Regions from separate parts of the Streptomyces sp. NPDC107538 genome, predicted to be linked through region 3. Evidence: riboswitches for the same ligand, from Rfam matches in the RefSeq annotation. Region 3 holds a riboswitch; each other region holds the start of a gene.

Region 1 (6,440 bases), on a different contig from region 3:
AGCTTCTTCACACCCTCTGCTACACTGCGCGACCCCTTTGACCGGACCCACACCTCACCAGGGAACCAGCCGGGGGGTTTGACCGTTGTCAAGGCCGCGTGAACTGCCGTTCCGGCCTCTTGAGGGCCCTGGACCACCCTCCGGTTTCACACGGACGAGACCCCCGCGAAAACCCTTCGGGGACGCCCTGTTGACTTCCCGGAGCCCCGGAACGCTCTGCGGAGCCTCAAAACATCGCTCAACAGGGGCGATTCTCTTGTGAAGAACTTCACGAAGTTTCTCGACGCGGGGTCGGCGAGAGGTGCCGGAGCGCCCCTCGGACGCGCTCATACGTTATCCGAACAGCTCAAGCGAGGCTACCGACGAGTAGTTAACACTTGCTCACAAGCGCCCGCGGGCCGCCGGGAGGACCCCCGGCAGCCACCCGCGAGCTACGCCATGGACCAGGCGATGCCGTCCAGAATGTCGTGTTCGCTCACCACGACCTCCGCCGCCCCGATCCGCTCCATGATCGAGAGGAGCACGAGGGCCCCGGCGGCGATCACGTCCACCCGGCCCGGGTGCATCGACGGGACCGCCTCCCGCTCGGCGTGGGTGGAGCGCAGCAGCCACTCGGTGATCTCGCGGACCTTGTCGTGGGAGATCCGGGAGTGGTGGATGGCCACCGAGTCGTACGCGGGCAGGCCCTGGGCGATCGAGGACAGGGTGGTGACCGATCCGGCGAGCCCGACCAGGGTGTGCGCCTCGCGCAGCGGCACGCTCCGCTCGGCGAGGTCGAGCGCGGCCTCGATGTCGGCGCGGATCGCCGCGATCTGCTCCGGCGCGGGCGGGTCGACGACCACGCCGTCCCGGACGAGGTGCCGCTCGGTCAGCCGGACGCAGCCGATGTCCACGGAACGGGCGGCGCGCACGTGGTCGTCGCCGACGACGAACTCGGTGGAGCCGCCGCCGATGTCCACGACCAGATACGGCCGGGTCAGGTCGGTGCGCCCGGTCAGCTCCTTGGTGGCGCCGGTGAAGGAGAACTCGGCCTCCTGGTCACCGGAGATCACCTCGGGCTCGACGCCGAGGATGTCGAACACCCCACGCACGAACTCGTCCCGGTTCTCGGCGTCGCGGGAGGCGGAGGTGGCGACGAAGCGGACCCGCTCGGCGCCCAGTTCCTTGATGACGGCCGCGTACTCCCGGCAGGCCGCGAAGGTCCGCTGCAGCGCCTCGGGGGCCAGTCTGCCCGTACGGTCGACGCCCTGGCCGAGCCGGACGATGGTCATCCGCCGGTCCAGCTCGACGAGTTCACCGGTGGCCGGGTCCGCGTCGGCGACGAGGAGCCGGATGGAGTTCGTACCGCAGTCGACGGCGGCGACCCGGGTCACCGGGCGTCCTCCTGCCCGGTCTTCTCGGGCGCCGACGCCGGCACCACGCACGGGCCCTTGGCCCACCACTCCGGCAGCATCGCGATCGCCTCGTCGCCCAGCGGGTTGACGCCGGGGCCGGCGGCCAGCGAGTGGCCGACGAGGACGTGCAGGCACTTCACCCGGTCCGGCATGCCGCCCGCGCTGGGAAAGCCCTCCAGGACCTCGATCTCGTCGCGGCGGGCGATGTAGTCCTCGTGCGCGGCCCGGTAGGCGGCGGCCAGTTCGGGGTCCGTCGCCAGGCGTTCCGTCATCTCCTTCATCACGCCGTTCGCCTCCAGCGTGCCGATCGCGGAGGCGGCGCGCGGGCACGTCAGGTAGTACGTCGTGGGGAAGGGCGTCCCGTCCGGCAGGCGCGGCGCCGTCTCGACGACGTCCGGCTGTCCGCAGGGGCAGCGGTGCGCGATCGCGCGCAGCCCGCGCGGCGGGCGGCCCAACTGCTGCTGGAAGGCCTCGACATCGGCGTCGGTCGGCTCGGTGCGCTCGGTGGGCGGCGGAGGGGTCTGCATAACCTGCTACTCAAGTCCTCGGTGTGGCTGATCGGTTCACGGTCACGGGGTGACGGTCACGGCCTGACGGTCACGGGGTGACCGTTCGGCTGTCGGCGGCGTCGGCCTTGTCGACCCCGTCCCAGACATTGGTGTACCAGGGACGGTCGGCCGCCCCCTGCGTCGTACGGGACTGCTTCGCCGCGTCCGGGTCGATCATGGTGTAGCCGGTCTCGCCCGGCATCACATAGTGCAGCCGCTCCCGGATGCGCTGCTCGGCGTACGCGTCGTCCTGCCAGCGCGCCTTGAGGTCGCGCAACTCCTCGACGCGCTCGCGCGCCTCCTGGCGCTCCCGCCGTACGTCGGCGATCTCGGCGCGCTGGGAGACGTACTGCCTTATGGGATAGGCGAGCGCCACGATCATCGAGCAGAGGACGAGGGCGAGCAGCGCGGCCCGGCCGGTCAGCCGGGAGCGGCGGACCTGGCGCTTGGCCTGGGAGCGGTAGACCCGGGCGGCCGTCTGCTCACCGAGCACCTTCAGCCGGGTCGCGGTGGAGAAACGGTCCCGGTCCCGGTCCTTCACGGCCATGTCCCGCTTCCCCTTCCGCCTCTGCCTGTCTCCTGCGCGCATGTGCGTACGTCCCCGCACACGGTACGGGACCGAGTACGGGGACGTACGTACGACGCTTCCTACTTGCCGACCGCCGGGAGTCAGCCCTTGAAGCGGGGGAAGGCGCTGCGGCCGGCGTAGACCGCGGCGTCGTCGAGGATCTCCTCGATGCGCAGCAGTTGGTTGTACTTGGCGACGCGGTCCGAGCGGGCCGGGGCGCCGGTCTTGATCTGACCGCAGTTCACGGCGACGGCGAGGTCGGCGATGGTGACGTCCTCGGTCTCGCCGGAGCGGTGGGACATCATGCACTTGAAGCCGTTGCGCTGGGCCATCTCGACGGCGTCCAGGGTCTCGGTCAGCGAGCCGATCTGGTTGACCTTGACGAGCAGGGCGTTGGCCGAGCCCTCCTCGATGCCGCGGGCGAGACGCTCGGGGTTGGTGACGAAGAGGTCGTCGCCGACGATCTGGACCTTGTCGCCGAGCTTCTCGGTGATGGTGTTCCAGCCGGCCCAGTCGTCCTCGAACAGCGGGTCCTCGATGGAGACGAGCGGGTAGGCCGCGACGAGGTCGGCGTAGTACTCCGTCATCTCGGCGGCGGAGCGCTCCTTGCCCTCGAAGGTGTAGACGCCGTCCTTGTAGAACTCGGAGGCGGCGACGTCGAGGGCGAGGGCGATCTGCTCGCCGGGGGTGTAACCGGCCTCCTTGATGGCCTCGATGATGAGGTCGAGGGCGGCGCGGTTGGACTCCAGGTTCGGGGCGAAGCCGCCCTCGTCGCCGAGGCCCGTGGACAGGCCCTTGGTCTTCAGCACCTTCTTGAGGGTGTGGTAGACCTCGGCGCCCCAGCGCAGGGCCTCGGAGAAGGACTCCGCGCCGATCGGGGCGATCATGAACTCCTGGATGTCCACGTTGGAGTCGGCGTGCGAGCCGCCGTTCAGGATGTTCATCATCGGAACGGGCAGCAGGTGCGCGTTCGGGCCGCCCAGGTAGCGGAAGAGCGGGAGGTCGCTGGCCTCGGAGGCGGCGTGGGCGACGGCGAGGGAGACGCCGAGGATGGCGTTGGCGCCGAGGGAGCCCTTGTTGTCGGTGGCGTCCAGGTCGAACATCGCCTGGTCGATCAGGCGCTGCTCGGTGGCGTCGTAGCCGACGAGCTCCGGGCCGATCTGCTCGATGACCGCGAGGACGGCCTTCTCGACGCCCTTGCCGAGGTAGCGGTTCGGGTCACCGTCACGCAGCTCGATGGCCTCGAAGGCACCGGTGGAGGCGCCGGACGGAACGGCGGCACGACCCGTGCTGCCGTCGTCGAGGCCGACCTCGACCTCGACGGTGGGGTTGCCTCGCGAGTCGAGGATTTCCCGGGCTACGACGACGTCGATGGACGGCACGAGCATCTCCTTCATGGAATGTGACGCTGAAAGTGCGGGGCCCGCGGGCCTTGCGACTAGAGCCTAACCGCCCCCGGGCCGTCGGCAGCCGACCGACCGTCCCGTGGACAGACAGACGGTACCCATTGTTTCAGTCCGGAACAAAGGGGGGGTGGGCGAGAAAGTGAACAGAACAAAGAAAAGCCCCGCCCCGGTGCGTACGGGGGAATGCGCACCGAGGCGGGGAGCCCGTGGGGACGGGGGGACGGCCCTCACGAGGTCTTCACTATGGAGGACACGGATGTGAGCGGGCTGTGGTTCAGCTGGGGAGCGGCCGGATTTTTCGGCCCAGCCTGACCCGTCCCACCGGGCTGCGACGGGTCAGCTCAGGTGGAGCTGCTGGCCCGGGAAGATGAAGTCGGCGTCGTCGATGATGTCCTTGTTCAGCTCGAAGAGCTTCTCCCAGCCACCCTTGACGTTCTCCTTCTCGGCGATGGCGCTGAGGGTGTCGCCCTTGACGACCTTGTACTCGCCGTCGCCCTTCTTGACCTTCTTGCCGGTCGGGGTCTCGACGGTGGCGCGCTCGGAGGAGCGGGAGGCGCGGGTGTCCTCGGTGCTCTTCTGAGTGCTCTCCTGGGTGCTCTTCTGCGTGTTCTGCTGCGTGGAGGAGCCGGAGTTCGAGTTGCCGCTGGAGGCGGCGGCGCCGTCGTACGAGGCGCTGGACAGGCCGGTGCCGCAGACCGGCCAGGCACCCTTGCCCTGGCCCGCGAGGACCTTCTCGGCGACCGCGATCTGCTGGGCCTTGCTCGCCTGGTCGGCGGTGGAGGCGTACTGCGTACCGCCGTAGGCGGCCCAGGTGGAGGCGGAGAACTGCAGGCCGCCGTAGTAGCCGTTGCCGGTGTTGATGGACCAGTTGCCGCCGGACTCGCACTGGGCGACGGTGTCCCACTCGGAGGCGGTGGCGGCGGAGGCGCTGCCGGCGGCCATCAGCGGGGCGGCGATGGCGGCGGCGCCGGTGACACCGGCGACGGCGATGGCGCGAGCGGCCTTGGACGGGCGACGGTGCTTGCCCTTGCTGGAGAACAGCATGGAGAGATCCCCTCACCGACGCCTGCGAGGTGAGCTGTCGGGTTCGGGCCGGTTGAGTTGCCCGGCCGCGGGACGCTCGCCTTTCGGCTCGCATCACGCGGCTTCACCCCGAGCCGGTCCAGCGTGAACCGCTGGGCCCGGCACTTACCTTGGGTCCCCCGCTCCTGCCTACGGCGCTTGACGCGACGACTGTTCCCTCACGGCCGTTGGCAGGATTCGGCGTACGACCGCAGGGGCCCGCTGTGGCGAGCGGTCACGACCGTAAACAGGTGATTGCCCGAATTTCAAAGACGATCACGGGGTCTGTGATTCATCTCCCACATAGATCAAAACGGGCATTCAGGTGCGAACCATGACCTGAACTGTCGCTACTTTTCGCCCGTTTCGGCACCGACTTCGAGGGTCTGACCGGGAAGGATAAGGTCCGGGTCAGTTCCGACCGTGTCCTCGTTCTCCGCGTACAGCCCGCGCCACCCGCCGTCCAGGCCGAGCGAGTTCACGATGCCCGTCAGACTGTCGCCCGCCTGGACGGTGTACGCGCCGTCGACGGCCTCGCGCGCCGCGTCGGCGCCGCGGGAGGCGTGGCGGCCGGAGGACTTGGAGTCGGCGGAGCGGGAGTCGTCGCCGGCCGCGTCCGTGCCGGTGCCGGTGCCGGTCTCTGTGCCGGCTTCGGAGCTCTCGTCGGCGCTGGCGCCACGGTGGCGGCCGGTGCCGCCGTCACTGTCGTCGGCGGTCGAAGAGCTGTCGTTCTGTGACGACTTGCCCGAGTTCGTTCCGGTTTCGACCTTGATGGAACCGTCAGAGCCCTCGGCGCCCTCGGCGTTCGCGCTGGAGTCGGTCGAATCGGCCGAATCGGCCGACGCGTCCGCATCGGTGGACTTGGCCGAGTCGGTTCCGTCGGCCTTGCCGGTCTTGTCGGTCTCGCCGGTCTTGCCGCTTTCGTCGGCCGAGGGGGACGAATCGGAAGTACCGGAGGTACCTGCGGTGTCGGACCCGTCGGACGAACCGTCCGCCTTCGTCGAGCCGTCGGTCACGCCCGTGTCCACGTCGGCGGAACCGGAGTCGCCGCCGAGATTGTGGAGCAGTCCGCAGGTGGCCCAGACGCCGACGCCCTGGTCGGCGAGCGCCTTCTCGGCGACCGCGATCTGCTGGGAGCGGCTGGCCTGGTCGGCGGTCGTCGCGTAGTCGAGACCGCCGTACTTCTCCCAGTTGGCCTGGGTCAACTGGAGGCCGCCGTAGCGTCCGTTCCCGGTGTCCGCGCTCCATGAGCCGCCGCTCTCGCACTCCGCGACCTGGTCCCAGGTGGTTCCGCTGGCCGCGCTCGCGCCGGTGGCGCCGAGGAGGGGGATGGCGATGGCCGATCCGGTCACTCCGGCCGCGACGAGCAGGGCCGGAGCCTGACGGGGGCGACGGTGACGACCGTTCCCGGAGAGCATGCGGTTGCCTTTCACACGACAGCAGTGACCCGTGCGAAGGGTGT
Region 2 (6,440 bases), on a different contig from region 3:
CGTGCCGACGGCCGAGGTGAGCCGGACCACGGCCCGCTCGAACCGCTCGGCGACCTCGTCGGGATCGGTGCCGGGACGGATGATGTCGTTGCCGCCCGCACAGAAGGAGACGAGGTCCGGCGCGAGTTCCAGGGCCCGGGGCACCTGGTCCTCCACGATCTGGTCGAGGAGCTTCCCCCGCACGGCCAGGTTGGTGTAGTCGAAGTCGCCCTCGGGCACCCGGTCCGCGAGAAGCACCGCGAACCGGTCGGCCCAGCCGACGAACCGCCCATCGGGCCCGGGGTCGCCGACGCCCTCGGAGAAGCTGTCCCCCAGCGCCACGTACGACCCGATCATCGCTCTGCTGTCATTCGAATCGTCTGCCACATCGGCCCATGATTCACCTTCCGATGTGACCTACGCGACCGTAATAAGGGCTTGACGGTCGGTGAGATAGACCACGCGTCAAGTGTTGGTCAAGCCGGAATACACCAGGCCATCAGTGTCGCCCGCCCGTCCTCCACACCCGGAAGTCCTCGATCCGGAAGTGGCTCCACGTGGTCCGGAACCCGAAGTGCCCACCCGTGTACGGCGCCGGGTCGACGTAGTCGAACACGAGCCGCCCGTTGTTCCACCACCGCACCGTCGACCCGTCGGAGACGATCCGCACGCGGTTCGGCTCGTTCGCGACGAGCAACGGCTCGGTGTAGTCGTAGATCAACGGCCGCACACCCGCCTCACCCACATACCGGCGCAACCGCGTCGTCGTATTGGTGTTGGCCCCGTATCCGACGTAATACGTCTTCAGATAGTCGTACTCGGCGAGTGCGCCGCCGCGCGGAGTGGCGAAGAGATCACCGGGCGAGCGCACATCGACGGCGTTCCAGAAGTTGTTGAGGTCGGAGACCCGGTCGTTGGCCCCGCCCGCCGAGACGGGTGTGGCCGTGTACTCGACGGCGTACGGCCCCTCCAGCCTCCGCCTGAACCAGACCGTGGCCCCGGCCGGCACATCGACCTCCAGCACACCGCGCGCGGCCGTGACGGCGCCGCCCCGCTCCAACTCCACGGCCCACTGCCCGAGCCCGTGCCGGAAGTCGTCGGCGGCGATCAGCCGGCCGCGCCGCCGGGGCGTGTGCGCGGACGCGGTGCCCGCCGGGGCGAGCGCCGCGAGAGCGGCACCGGCCGCGAGGACTCCGAAAGCTCTACGGGTGGTCATGACGCTCCTTCGCACGGGCAGAAAGCGCTTACAAGGATCACTCTTCCCGTGTCGGGCGGCACTGTCGAGACCCCTCTCGGCCGTGCCACGGGACCGCAACACGACGACAAGGACCACGGCGGTCGGAAAACGCCGAAAGCCGGCCCCCGATTACGGGAACCGGCCTGCGGCGTGTACGGCGGACGGAGATGCCGTCAGACGCTGACGCCCTTCGAGCGGAGGTAGGCCAGCGGGTCGATGTCCGAGCCGTAGTTCGGGCTGGTCCGGATCTCGAAGTGGAGGTGCGGCCCGGTGACGTTGCCGGTGGCGCCGGAGAGGCCGATCTGCTGGCCGCCGGTCACGGACTGGCCCGCGGAGACCGAGAGCGAGGACAGGTGGGCGTACTGGGCGTAGTAGCCGTCGGCGAGCTTGATGACGACCTGGTTGCCGTACGCGCCGCCCCAGCCGGCGGAGACGACGGTGCCCGCGCCGACGGCCTTGAGGCTGGTCCCGGTCGGGGCCACGAAGTCGACGCCCGTGTGGTAGCCGCTGGACCACATGCTGCCGGCGGTCTTGTACGCGGTGCCGACGGTGGCGCCCTGGATCGGCACGCTGAAGCCGGCGCCGCTGGACGACGAGGACTGGTTGCTCGACGTGGAGGTCGACGCCTGGGTGTCCTTCGACTCCTGCTTCGCCGAGCCGGAGGACGTGGACGACTTCGAGGACTCGGAGGACTCGGCGGCCTTCGAGGACTGCGACAGCTGCGGCTTCGACGACTGCGACGAACCGCCCGAGGCGGCCTGGCCGCCGATGCTGAGCTTGAGTCCCGGGTGGATGAGCGACGGGTCGGAGCCGATCGCGGTGCGGTTGTCCGAGTACAGCTGCTTCCAGCCGCCCTCGACGTCCTGCTCGTCCGCGATCTTCGCGAGGTAGTCGCCGACCTTGACCGAGTAGGTCTTGGTCGCCGCCTTCTTGGTGGTGCTCTTCTCCGCCTGCGCGGCCTTCTCGGCCTGCTCGATCCGCGCGCCCGCCTCAGCCGCGGCCTTCTCGGCGGTGAGGGTGGCCGTCTTCTCGGACACCCCGGACACGGCGGCAGCCGGGGTCGCGGCGTGGGCGCCGGCGGCTCCGATCAGGGGCAGCGCGAGCGCCGCGCCACCGGTCCCGGCGGCGGCGATCGAGCGGGTGAAACGCTGGGACTTCGGACGGCGGTGCTTACCCTTCGCGGGCATGGCGAATTCCTCTCCGGCGCCTGCGAGGTGAGCTGTCGGGTGCGGACTGGAGATGTCCGGCCGTGCTTGCGCACGGCTTTACCCCTAGCCGTTCCGGGAACCGGAACAGGCGGTGATTCCTGTGGGTCCCCCGCTCCTGCCGTGGATCGGGTCGGTACGCGGCTCCGGTCGGCGGCAGGATTGGGCGTCCGTCCGGATTGACGCCGAACGTAAGCGACTTGTGCCCACAGAGACAACCATTGGGACTTCCTGTGCGTCTTCCTCCCTGATCCTTACATCAATCCACGATCACGCTCCGTAAAAGACCGGTCTTGGACATTTATCAACCGCCCTGGAAAAGCCCACGAATTACGTGCACATGACGACAGCGGAACGTCACGAATATGACGCTGCTCACGCCCCTACGGACCAGTAGGCTTTATTCCAGGGCTTGTTGGAATTACGGCTGCATTTCGGACAGTTCACTCAAGTGCGACGCAGGCGGATAACTGCCGCATCAAAGTCACCACGCAGCCCCGTCCGCACCCCGTGATGCAACAGCACCGCCCCTCGGTACACTTCGCCCGTTTCGCGGCATTCATACCTGCCTTCCGGGTCGAGTCCGCGCAGCCGGAGCGGGCCGAGCGGCTCGCCGTAGTGCTGGGCCTGGAGCCAGGCGAGGACCACGACCTCGTCCCCGTGGACGTACTGCACGGCGCTCAGCCCGCCCGCCGGGGGCCGCAGCCGGTAGAGATCACCACGCTGCACGACCGGCCGGATCTCCTTGTACAGCTCGACCCAGCCGCGCGCCTCGGCCAGCTCCTCCTCGGTCCACTCGGTGAGGTCACCGCCGACGCCGAGCACCCCGGCCATGGCGCTGACGAACCGGAACCGCAGCGAGCTGACCCGGCCGTTGAGCTGGTTGTTCGGGCTGTCGGTGACCCAGGCGGCCATGGCCCGGGCCGGGTGGATCTGGCTGAAGCCGTGCTGGATGGCGAGCCGGTCCAGCGGGTCGGTGTTGTCGGAGGTCCACACCTGGTCCGTCCGCGCCATCACCCCGAGGTCGATCCGGCCGCCGCCGCCCGAGCACGACTCGAAGGCCACCCCCGGGTGCGCGGCCCGCAGCCGGTCCAGCAGGGCGTAGAAGGCACGCACATGCTCGACCCACAGCTTCTGCGGATACGGCTCACCGGGCCAGCCGGCATCGGTGAAGCAGCGGTTGAAGTCCCACTTCACATAGTCGATCGGCGCGCTGGAGAGCAGTGCGTCCAGCCGCTCCCAGAGGTATTCCTGGACGTCCTCGCGGGCGAGATTGAGAACGAGCTGATTGCGCAGCTCCGTCCGCTTTCGTCCCGGTTGGAACTGTGCCCATTCGGGGTGCGCCCGGTACAGCTCGCTGTCCGGATTGACCATTTCCGGCTCGACCCAGATACCGAACTGCATCCCGAGGGCGTGCACATAGTCGGCGAGCGGCTTGAGCCCCTTGGGGAAGCGGTCCGGATTGGGCGCCCAGTCGCCGAGCCCGGCGCGGTCGCTCGTACGGTTCCCGAACCAGCCGTCGTCCACCACGAACAGCTCGACCCCGATGGCCGCCGCCGCCCGCGCCAGCGTCCCCTGCTGGTCCTCGGAGATGTCGAACTCGGTGGCCTCCCAGGAGTTGAAGAGCACCGGCCGGTCCTGGTCCGCGTCCGGGATGACGTACGTCCGCTGGTAGGCGTGCCAGGCGCGGCTGGCCCCGCCGAAGCCGCCGTCGCTCCACAGGCCGGCGAAGACGGGCGTGGTGAACGTCTCCCCCGTGTCCAGCCGCAGCAGTCCGGACTCGTCGTATCCGGCGCCGCCGGTGATCTGCACGCGCGCGTCCGGGAGTTGGGCGACCGCGATCCGCCAGGACCCCGACCAGCCCAGGGCGCAGCCGTACACCTCGCCGCGCTCCTCGGTGGCGTCGGTGTCCAGGGCGACCCAGGGCAGGTGCTGGTGCCCGGTGTGGCCGCGCCGGCTGCCGATGACCTTCTCGCCGTAGGTCAGGTCGCCGCGCACGAGCCGGGACTCCGCCGCCCACCGCCCGTGCAGCTGGGAGAGGCGCCAGGACTCCTCCGAGAGCGGCGGCAGCGTCCAGGTCGCCGAGTCGGCCCGCAGCAGCTCCACCGCCGGCCCTTCGTTGGCGAGGGTCACCCAGCGCTCGACCACGTCGTCGCGCATCCGGTAGTGCAGGGTGATCCCGAGTCCGTCGTCGCCGAACCGCAGCCGCAGCTCGTCGCCCTCGGCCTCGTGCCCCTGGAAGGTCCACTCGGTGCCGCGCCGCTCGTCCGTGCGCACGGAGAGCGCGGGACGGGTGAAGCGGGGGCCGCCCTCGACGGGGTACTCCTCGTGACCGTCGACCGGGGCCTCGAACGGCCAGTACGGCAACTGCTGCCGGGCGGCCAGCTCCTCGGCGTCGGCGAGGGCGATCCGGGGACCCCAGTGCAGGTGCAGCAGTTCGTCGTTCTCCGTGAGCCGCAGGGCATAACTGCTCCTGGGCCCGGTGAGAAGCCAGGTCCGGCCGTCTGCGCCGATTTCCAACATCAAGACCCCACAGATTCGAACAGGTGCGATCGGGCTTCGACATCATCGCAGGTCGTCACGGACGCTCGGCGGCGCCTGTGGACAACCGCCGCCGCGTCGGCCGAGCGCCTGTGGACAACTTCTGCGGACCTCTCGCACCCGCCTGTGGACAACTCATTGGCGTACGCACCCATGTCGTATCGTCGAGTGCGCGCCTCGATGTCGAGTGCGTGCCCGTCTGCGCTCGGCGCCGGCGGCCGGATGGGAGGGAGCCCCCGTGACGCAGCAGATCCCGTCGACCGAGCCGGAGCTGACCGGAGTGCGCAATTTCCGGGACGTGGGCGGTCTGCCGACCGTGGACGGCCGCCGGGTGCGTCACGGAGTGCTGTTCCGCAGTGGCCACCTGGCGCACGCGACCGACGAGGACGCCGCGTTCCTGGACTCCCTGGGCCTGCACACGGTCTTCGACTTCCGCAACGCGGCCGACCAGAAGCTGGAGGGCCCGGACGTCGAGCTGCCCGGCGTGCTCAATGTGAACCTGCCGCTGAGCGACCCGGCGGACGGCGCCGAGTTCTGGAAGATGGTCCGCGACGGCGACCTGGACCAGCTGCGGGCGCTGTTGGACGACGGCAAGGGAGCCGGCCGGATGATCGCCTCCTACCGGCGGATCATCAAGGACCGCACGGCCGAGCACTCCCGGGTGCTGCACGCGCTGGCCGAGGACAGCGTGCCGGCGCTGATGCACTGTGCGGCGGGCAAGGACCGCGCGGGCCTCTCCGTCGCGATCACCCTCCTCGCCCTGGGCGTGGAGCGCGAGGCCATCATCGCCGACTATCTGGAGTCGAACGCCAAGCACCGCCGCTACAAGGTGCACCGCAGCAGCAGCGCCGCGAGCGCCTACTCCCCGGAGGTCATGGAGCTGCTCAGCCCCCTCTTCGACGCCCGCGCCGAGTACCTCCAGGCGGCCTTCGACACCATCGACGAGACCTGGGGCGATGTGGACACCTACCTGGAGCAGGGCCTGAAGCTCACCCCGGAAACCCGGGAGCGCCTGCGCGAGCGCCTCCTCGACTAGCCCGCGGCCGACGACCGACGACCGGCCCACCGCTACTGCTTGGCTCCCAGCTCGAACAGCAGATAGATGAAGGCCGCGAAGACATGGCCGACCGCGATGTAGATGATGAGCCGCACCCACAGGGCGCGGGGGAACTTCTCTTCCAGGTCGGTCATGGGGTCTCTCCGGGGGTGATCGGCCCGAGGCACAGCGCCGCGGTCGGGCTCTGCAGCAGGGTGTGGACGAACAGGAGATCGGCGCCGTCGTGGTCGGCGGCCGCGATGCGGTGCGGGGTCAGCGAGTCAAAGTGCGCGCTGTCCCCGGGCGCCAGCAGATGCGCGGCGTCCCCGAGGCGCAGCCGCAGCCGCCCCTTGAGGACGTAGAGCCACTCCTCACCGGGGTGCACCCGCACGATGTCGCCCTGCGAACCGTGCGGCACATGGACGCGCAGCGCCTGCATCCC
Region 3 (6,440 bases):
CCGCCGAGACGATGACGTCGTGCTTGGCGCGCTTGCCGTCCTCGTCCGCCGCGAAGGGCTCGCCGTTCGCCGTACGGGCCAGCAGACCCGTCGACGACAGCAGCACCCGGCACGGGTCGTCCGCGACCTGGAGCGGGACCGCGGCCACCTGGGTGCCCGAGGACTCCAGCAGCACCGTACGGCGCTCGGTGCCGAACTTCTTGGCCACCGCGGCGAGTTCGCCGGAGACCAGCTTGCGCAGCTCCGCGTCCGACTCCAGGATGCGGGTCAGCTCGGCGATCTCGGCGCTCAGCCGGTCCTTCTCGGACTCCAGCTCGATGCGGTCGAACCGGGTGAGGCGGCGCAGCGGGGTGTCGAGGATGTACTGCGTCTGGATGTCCGACAGGGAGAAGCGCTCGATCAGGCGCTCCTTGGCCTGCGCGGAGTTGTCGCTGGAGCGGATCAGACGGATGACCTCGTCGATGTCCACCAGCGCGGTGAGCAGGCCCTCGACCAGGTGAAGCCGGTCGCGCTTCTTGCCGCGGCGGAACTCCGAGCGGCGGCGGACGACCTCGAAGCGGTGGTCGAGGTAGACCTCCAGCAGCTCCTTGAGGCCCAGGGTGAGCGGCTGGCCGTCCACCAGGGCCACGTTGTTGATGCCGAAGGACTCCTCCATCGGCGTCAGCTTGTAGAGCTGCTCCAGGACGGCCTCCGGCACGAAGCCGTTCTTGATCTCGATGACCAGGCGCAGGCCGTGCGCGCGGTCGGTGAGATCCTTGACGTCGGCGATGCCCTGCAGCTTCTTCGCGCCGACCAGGTCCTTGATCTTGGCGATCACCTTCTCCGGGCCGACGGTGAACGGCAGTTCGGTGACGACGAGACCCTTGCGGCGGGCCGTCACGGTCTCGACCGCCACCGTGGCACGGATCTTGAAGGTGCCGCGGCCCGTCTCGTACGCGTCCCTGACGCCGGAGAGCCCGACGATCCGGCCGCCGGTCGGGAGGTCGGGGCCCGGGACGTGCTTCATCAGCGTGTCCAGGTCGGCGTTCGGGTACCGGATCAGATGGCGGGCGGCCGCGATGACCTCGCCCAGGTTGTGCGGCGGCATGTTGGTGGCCATACCGACGGCGATCCCGGACGCGCCGTTGACCAGCAGGTTCGGGAAGGCGGCGGGCAACGCCACCGGTTCCTGCTCCTGGCCGTCGTAGTTGGGCGCGAAGTCGACCGTGTTCTCCTCGATCGACTCCGTCATCAGGCTCGTCGCGTCGGCCATCCGGCACTCGGTGTACCGCATGGCGGCCGGCGGGTCGTCGTTGCCCAGCGAGCCGAAGTTGCCGTGGCCGTCGACCAGCGGGAGCCGCATGGAGAAGGGCTGGGCGAGGCGCACCAGGGCGTCGTAGATCGAGGAGTCGCCGTGCGGGTGCAGCTTGCCCATGACCTCGCCGACGACGCGGGCGCACTTCACATAGCCGCGGTCGGGGCGCAGGCCCATCTCGTTCATCTGGTAGACGATCCGGCGGTGCACCGGCTTCAGACCGTCACGGGCGTCCGGCAGGGCTCGGGAGTAGATGACCGAGTACGCGTACTCCAGGAAGGAGCCCTGCATCTCGTCGACGACGTCGATGTCGAGGATCCGCTCCTCGAACGCGTCGTCGGGCGGCGGGGTCTTCGTGCTGCGGCGGGCCATCGCTGCCGGCTCCTCTTTTTCTGGTCGCTCACCTACGGGGCGCTCACGTCTGGCGGTCCACTGTCACCGAGACGTGAATGGGATCTGACGCGCACCATTGTGGACTGCCGCACTGACAAGCCCGACACGACCCGGCGCCGACCGCCGGGCACGCCCTTCCGGGCCGCCGCGTCAACAGCGTGCGCCGACCTTAACCAGAGACCGCGGGTGGCAACCCCGGTCTCGCTCTCGGCGTACGCGCCCCGGGAACTTCTCCAGGGGTCCGCGCGCTTGCATACAGTGGCGGGACCGGCAGGAGAACAGCGGTTTCCGCGACGATCCCACGACGGACACGACCACGGATTCCGCGACCACAGCACGGCGACGACGACAGCACAGCGACGACCACAGCACAGCGATCGAAGGGACGTACCGCCCATGGGTCACACGGCCACAGCCGAGGCCGGCTCCGAAGGCCTGACAGTGAGGGAGCGCCAGCTGGACAACGGCCTGCGGGTGGTGCTCTCCGAGGACCACCTGACCCCGGTCGCCGCGGTGTGCCTCTGGTACGACGTCGGTTCGCGCCACGAGGTCCAGGGCCGCACGGGCCTCGCCCACCTCTTCGAGCACCTGATGTTCCAGGGCTCGGGCCAGGTCAAGGACAACGGCCACTTCGAGCTGGTCCAGGGCGCGGGCGGTTCGCTGAACGGCACCACCAGCTGGGAGCGCACCAACTACTTCGAGACCATGCCCACCCACCAGCTGGAGCTGGCGCTGTGGCTGGAGGCCGACCGCATGGGCAGCCTGCTGCTCGCGCTCGACCAGAAGAACCTGGACAACCAGCGGGCCGTGGTCAAGAACGAGCGCCGCCAGCGGTACGACAACGTCCCCTACGGCACCGCCTTCGAGAAGATCTTCCGCCTGGCCTACCCGGAAGGCCACCCCTACCGGCACACGCCGATCGGCTCCATGGACGACCTGGAGGCGGCCAGCCTGGAGGACGCCCAGCAGTTCTTCCGGACGTACTACGCGCCCAACAACGCCGTCCTGTCGATCGTCGGCGACATCGACCCGGAGCAGACCTTCGCCTGGGTCGAGAAGTACTTCGGCTCCATCCCCTCCTACGACGGCAAGCCCGTGCCCCGCGACGGCGCCCTGCCCGACATCATGGGCGAGCAGCTGCGCGAGGTCGTCGAGGAGAACGTCCCCGCGCGCGCGTTGATGGCCGCCTACCGGCTGCCGGAGGACGGCACGCGCGCGTGCGACGCCGCCGACCTGGCGCTCACGATCCTCGGCGGCGGCGAGTCGTCCCGCCTGTACAACCGGCTCGTCCGCCGTGACCGCACCGCCGTCACGGCCGGATTCGGCCTGCTGCGGCTGGCCAAGGCGCCCTCCATGGCCTGGATGGACGTGAAGACCTCCGGCGACGTCGAGGTCCCCGTGATCGAGGCCGCCGTCGACGAGGAACTCGCCCGGTTCGCCGCCGAGGGTCCCACGGCGGAGGAGATGGAGCGCGCCCAGGCCCAGTTGGAGCGCGAGTGGCTGGACCGGCTCGGCACGGTCGCCGGCCGCGCCGACGAACTGTGCCGGTTCGCGGTCCTGTTCGGTGACCCGAAGCTCGCCCTGACCGCCGTCGACCGCGTCCTGGAGGTGACGGCCGACGAGGTCCAGGAGATCGCCAAGGCCCGCCTGCGGCCCGACAACCGCGCGGTGCTCGTGTACGAGCCCGTCGCCGCCGAAGAGGACGCCGAAGAGGAAGGCGTCGCGGCCGAGGCCGCCGAAACCACCGACGAGACCGAGGAGTCGGCGAAGTGACCGAGCTCGCGACCATGGACTTCCACCCGCAGCCCCAGGCCGGCGACGCCCGCCCCTGGGCGTTCCCGGCGCCCGAGCGCGGCACCCTGGACAACGGCCTGACCGTGCTGCGCTGCCACCGCCCCGGCCAGCAGGTCGTCGCCGTCGAGGTCGTCCTCGACGCGCCCCTGGACGCCGAGCTGGCCGGTCTCGACGGTGTCGCCACCATCATGACCAGGGCGTTCTCCGAGGGCACCGACAAGCACTCGGCCGAGGAGTTCGCCGCCGAGCTGGAGCGCTGCGGCGCCACCCTCGACTCGCACGCCGACCACCCCGGCGTACGCCTGTCCCTCGAAGTGCCCGTGTCGCGGCTGGAGAAGGCCCTCGGGCTGCTCGCCGACGCCCTGCGGGCCCCCGCGTTCGACGACAGCGAGATCGAGCGGCTGGTGGCCAACCGGCTCGACGAGATCCCGCACGAGACCGCCAGCCCCGGCCGCAGGGCCGCCAAGGAGCTCTCCCGGCAGCTGTTCCCGGCCGCCTCCCGGATGTCGCGGCCCCGCCAGGGCACCGAGGAGACCGTCGAGGGCATCGACTCCGCGGCCGTACGCGCCTTCTACGAGCGGCATGTACGCCCCGCGACGGCCACCGCCGTGATCGTCGGCGACCTCACCGGCGTCGACCTCGACGCGCTGCTCGGCGACACCCTGGGCGCGTGGACGGGCTCCCCGGCCAAGCCGAGCGCCGTGCCGTCGGTGACCGCCGACGACACCGGCCGCGTGATCATCGTGGACCGTCCGGGCTCCGTGCAGACGCAGTTGCTCATCGGCCGGGTGGGCGCCGACCGCCACGACCGGGTGTGGCCGGCCCAGGTACTCGGCACCTACTGCCTCGGCGGCACCCTCACGTCCCGGCTGGACCGCGTGCTGCGCGAGGAGAAGGGCTACACCTACGGGGTGCGCGCGTTCGGCCAGGTGCTGCGCTCCGCGCCCGACGGCTCCGGTGTCGCCATGCTCGCCATCAGCGGCTCCGTGGACACCCCGAACACCGGTCCGGCGCTCGACGACCTGTGGACGGTCCTGCGCACCCTGGCCGCCGAGGGGCTGACCGACGCCGAACGCGACGTCGCCGTACAGAACCTGGTCGGGGTCGCCCCCCTCAAGTTCGAGACGGCCGCGGCCGTGGCGAGCACGCTGGCCGACCAGGTCGAGCAGTACCTGCCGGACGACTACCAGTCGACGCTGTACCGCCAACTCGCCGCCACCGGCACCGTGGAGGCCACCGCGGCCGCCGTGAGCGCCTTCCCGGTGGACCGTCTGGTGACCGTCCTCGTCGGGGACGCCGCGCAGATCGAGGAGCCGGTCAGGGCCCTCGGAATCGGCGAAGTCACCGTCGTACCCGCCGAGTAGAGGCCGAGTAGAGGCAGGGCGGAAGCCGAGGAGAAACCGGACGGAACGGCGCACGCGCGTGAGGCCCTGGTGACTGAAGAGTCACCAGGGCCCATGTTTGTCCGTATTGATGGCGGAGGTTGCGTGTCTGACCTGTGGCGTAGTTAACAAATCCTGTGATCCGTTTGTTATTTCGAAGACGGCCCACTTAGCGTCGGTCCGGCTGTTCGTCAGATGTTCGCCGCAGCCGCGGCACCGGACAGTCATCGCCGAGTCCCCGTATGGCGCGAGCCAGGGGAGCCGGGGACCCACCGAAGTCCCTGGGGTGAATCGGGTGCCCTTCGCGAGCCACGCGAAACGGGGGGCAGCCGTAGGAGACCTTCCTGCTCCGAACCCGTCAGCTAACCCGGTAGGCGAGAGGGAAGGAAAGGACCAGCCACTTCATGGCGTTCACCCGCGCCCCCGGGAAGCACCGCCGTCCCGGCCGTGTACAGCGCACGACCACGAGGAACGTGGGCGTCGCCGCTCTCACCACCACCGGTGTCTTCGGGACCCTGGCCGGACCCGCGCTCGCCGCGGAGGAGCCCGCCGTCGAGCAGACCGGCCTGAACCAGATCATCACCCTCGGCGACACGGTCGCCGATCAGGTCGACGCACAGGCCGCCGCCCAGGAGCAGGCCGCCGAGGTGGCCGCCGTCAAGAAGAAGGCGCAGGAGGAGGCCCGCAAGGCCGCCGCCGAGAAGGCCGAGCAGGAACGTGCCGCCGCCAAGGAGCGCGAGGAGATCAAGGCCCGTGCCGCCCGCGCGGCCGAGCGCGAGCGCCTGAACACCTATGTCTCGCCCATCAGCGGCTCCTACATCTCCACCGGCTACAAGGCCGGCGGCGCCGTCTGGTCCTCCGGCAGCCACACCGGTGTCGACTTCCACGCCGCGTCCGGCACCACCGTCCTCGCGGTCGGCTCCGGCACCGTCGTCGAGGCGGGCTGGGGCGGTGCGTACGGCAACAACATCGTGATCAAGATGGTTGACGGCACGTACACCCAGTACGGCCACCTGTCGTCCATCGGCGTCTCCGTCGGCCAGACGGTCACGCCCGGCCAGCAGATCGGCCTCTCCGGGGCGACCGGCAACGTCACCGGCCCGCACCTGCACTTCGAGGCCCGGACGACCGCCGAGTACGGCTCGGACATCGACCCCGTCGCGTATCTGCGCTCGCACGGTGTGAACGTCTGACGGACCCACCGCTTTGAGGAGGCCCCGGCTCATCGAGCCGGGGCTTTCCTCGTTGTGCGTACCTGTGGTGACGTGACGTACCTCCTGTCCAAAAAATATCCCTGGATTCCGGCCCGCCATCGGAAATTCCGGCTCGCTGCAATAGAGTCGCTGGAACACACGTCAACTATCGACGTTTCACGGGGATTAAGACGGAGGTCGGTCATGCGTATTCCGGCGCACTCGGTATGCACGGCGATCCGGGATGACATCGTCGCGGGTGTCTACGAGCGCGGCAGCCGTCTCACCGAGGAACTGCTCGCCCGCCGGTACGGCGTCAGCCGGGTCCCCGTGCGCGAGGCGCTGCGCACCCTGGAGGCCGAGGGGTTCGTGGTGACCCGCCGG

What was found. A riboswitch is a leader RNA that binds a small molecule or an ion and turns the genes downstream of it on or off. The one in region 3 is predicted to bind cyclic di-AMP.
Region 1: another riboswitch for cyclic di-AMP. It lies ahead of ACZ7MG_RS18820 (transglycosylase family protein); the one in region 3 lies ahead of ACZ7MG_RS27650 (M23 family metallopeptidase).
Region 2: another riboswitch for cyclic di-AMP. It lies ahead of ACZ7MG_RS22555 (M23 family metallopeptidase); the one in region 3 lies ahead of ACZ7MG_RS27650 (M23 family metallopeptidase).

The regions. Positions count from the first base shown of each region.
Region 1 is NZ_JBVKAY010000005.1:90,764-97,203, forward strand. It holds gene ACZ7MG_RS18800 (Ppx/GppA phosphatase family protein) at 432-1,373, opposite strand; gene ACZ7MG_RS18805 (DUF501 domain-containing protein) at 1,370-1,921, opposite strand; gene ACZ7MG_RS18810 (FtsB family cell division protein) at 1,992-2,489, opposite strand; gene eno (phosphopyruvate hydratase) at 2,612-3,892, opposite strand; gene ACZ7MG_RS18820 (transglycosylase family protein) at 4,253-4,960, opposite strand; cyclic di-AMP (ydaO/yuaA leader) riboswitch at 4,965-5,146, opposite strand; gene ACZ7MG_RS18825 (LysM peptidoglycan-binding domain-containing protein) at 5,329-6,396, opposite strand.
Region 2 is NZ_JBVKAY010000006.1:176,623-183,062, forward strand. It holds gene ACZ7MG_RS22545 (SGNH/GDSL hydrolase family protein) at 1-336, opposite strand, end outside; gene ACZ7MG_RS22550 (DUF6250 domain-containing protein) at 479-1,195, opposite strand; gene ACZ7MG_RS22555 (M23 family metallopeptidase) at 1,390-2,403, opposite strand; cyclic di-AMP (ydaO/yuaA leader) riboswitch at 2,408-2,566, opposite strand; gene ACZ7MG_RS22560 (alpha-galactosidase) at 2,869-4,944, opposite strand; gene ACZ7MG_RS22565 (tyrosine-protein phosphatase) at 5,201-5,998, shown strand; gene ACZ7MG_RS22570 (DUF6126 family protein) at 6,031-6,153, opposite strand; gene ACZ7MG_RS22575 (helix-turn-helix domain-containing protein) at 6,150-6,440, opposite strand, start outside.
Region 3 is NZ_JBVKAY010000008.1:142,937-149,376, forward strand. It holds gene ACZ7MG_RS27635 (DNA gyrase/topoisomerase IV subunit A) at 1-1,666, opposite strand, end outside; gene ACZ7MG_RS27640 (M16 family metallopeptidase) at 2,084-3,460, shown strand; gene ACZ7MG_RS27645 (M16 family metallopeptidase) at 3,457-4,845, shown strand; cyclic di-AMP (ydaO/yuaA leader) riboswitch at 5,082-5,255, shown strand; gene ACZ7MG_RS27650 (M23 family metallopeptidase) at 5,268-6,056, shown strand; gene ACZ7MG_RS27655 (GntR family transcriptional regulator) at 6,261-6,440, shown strand, end outside.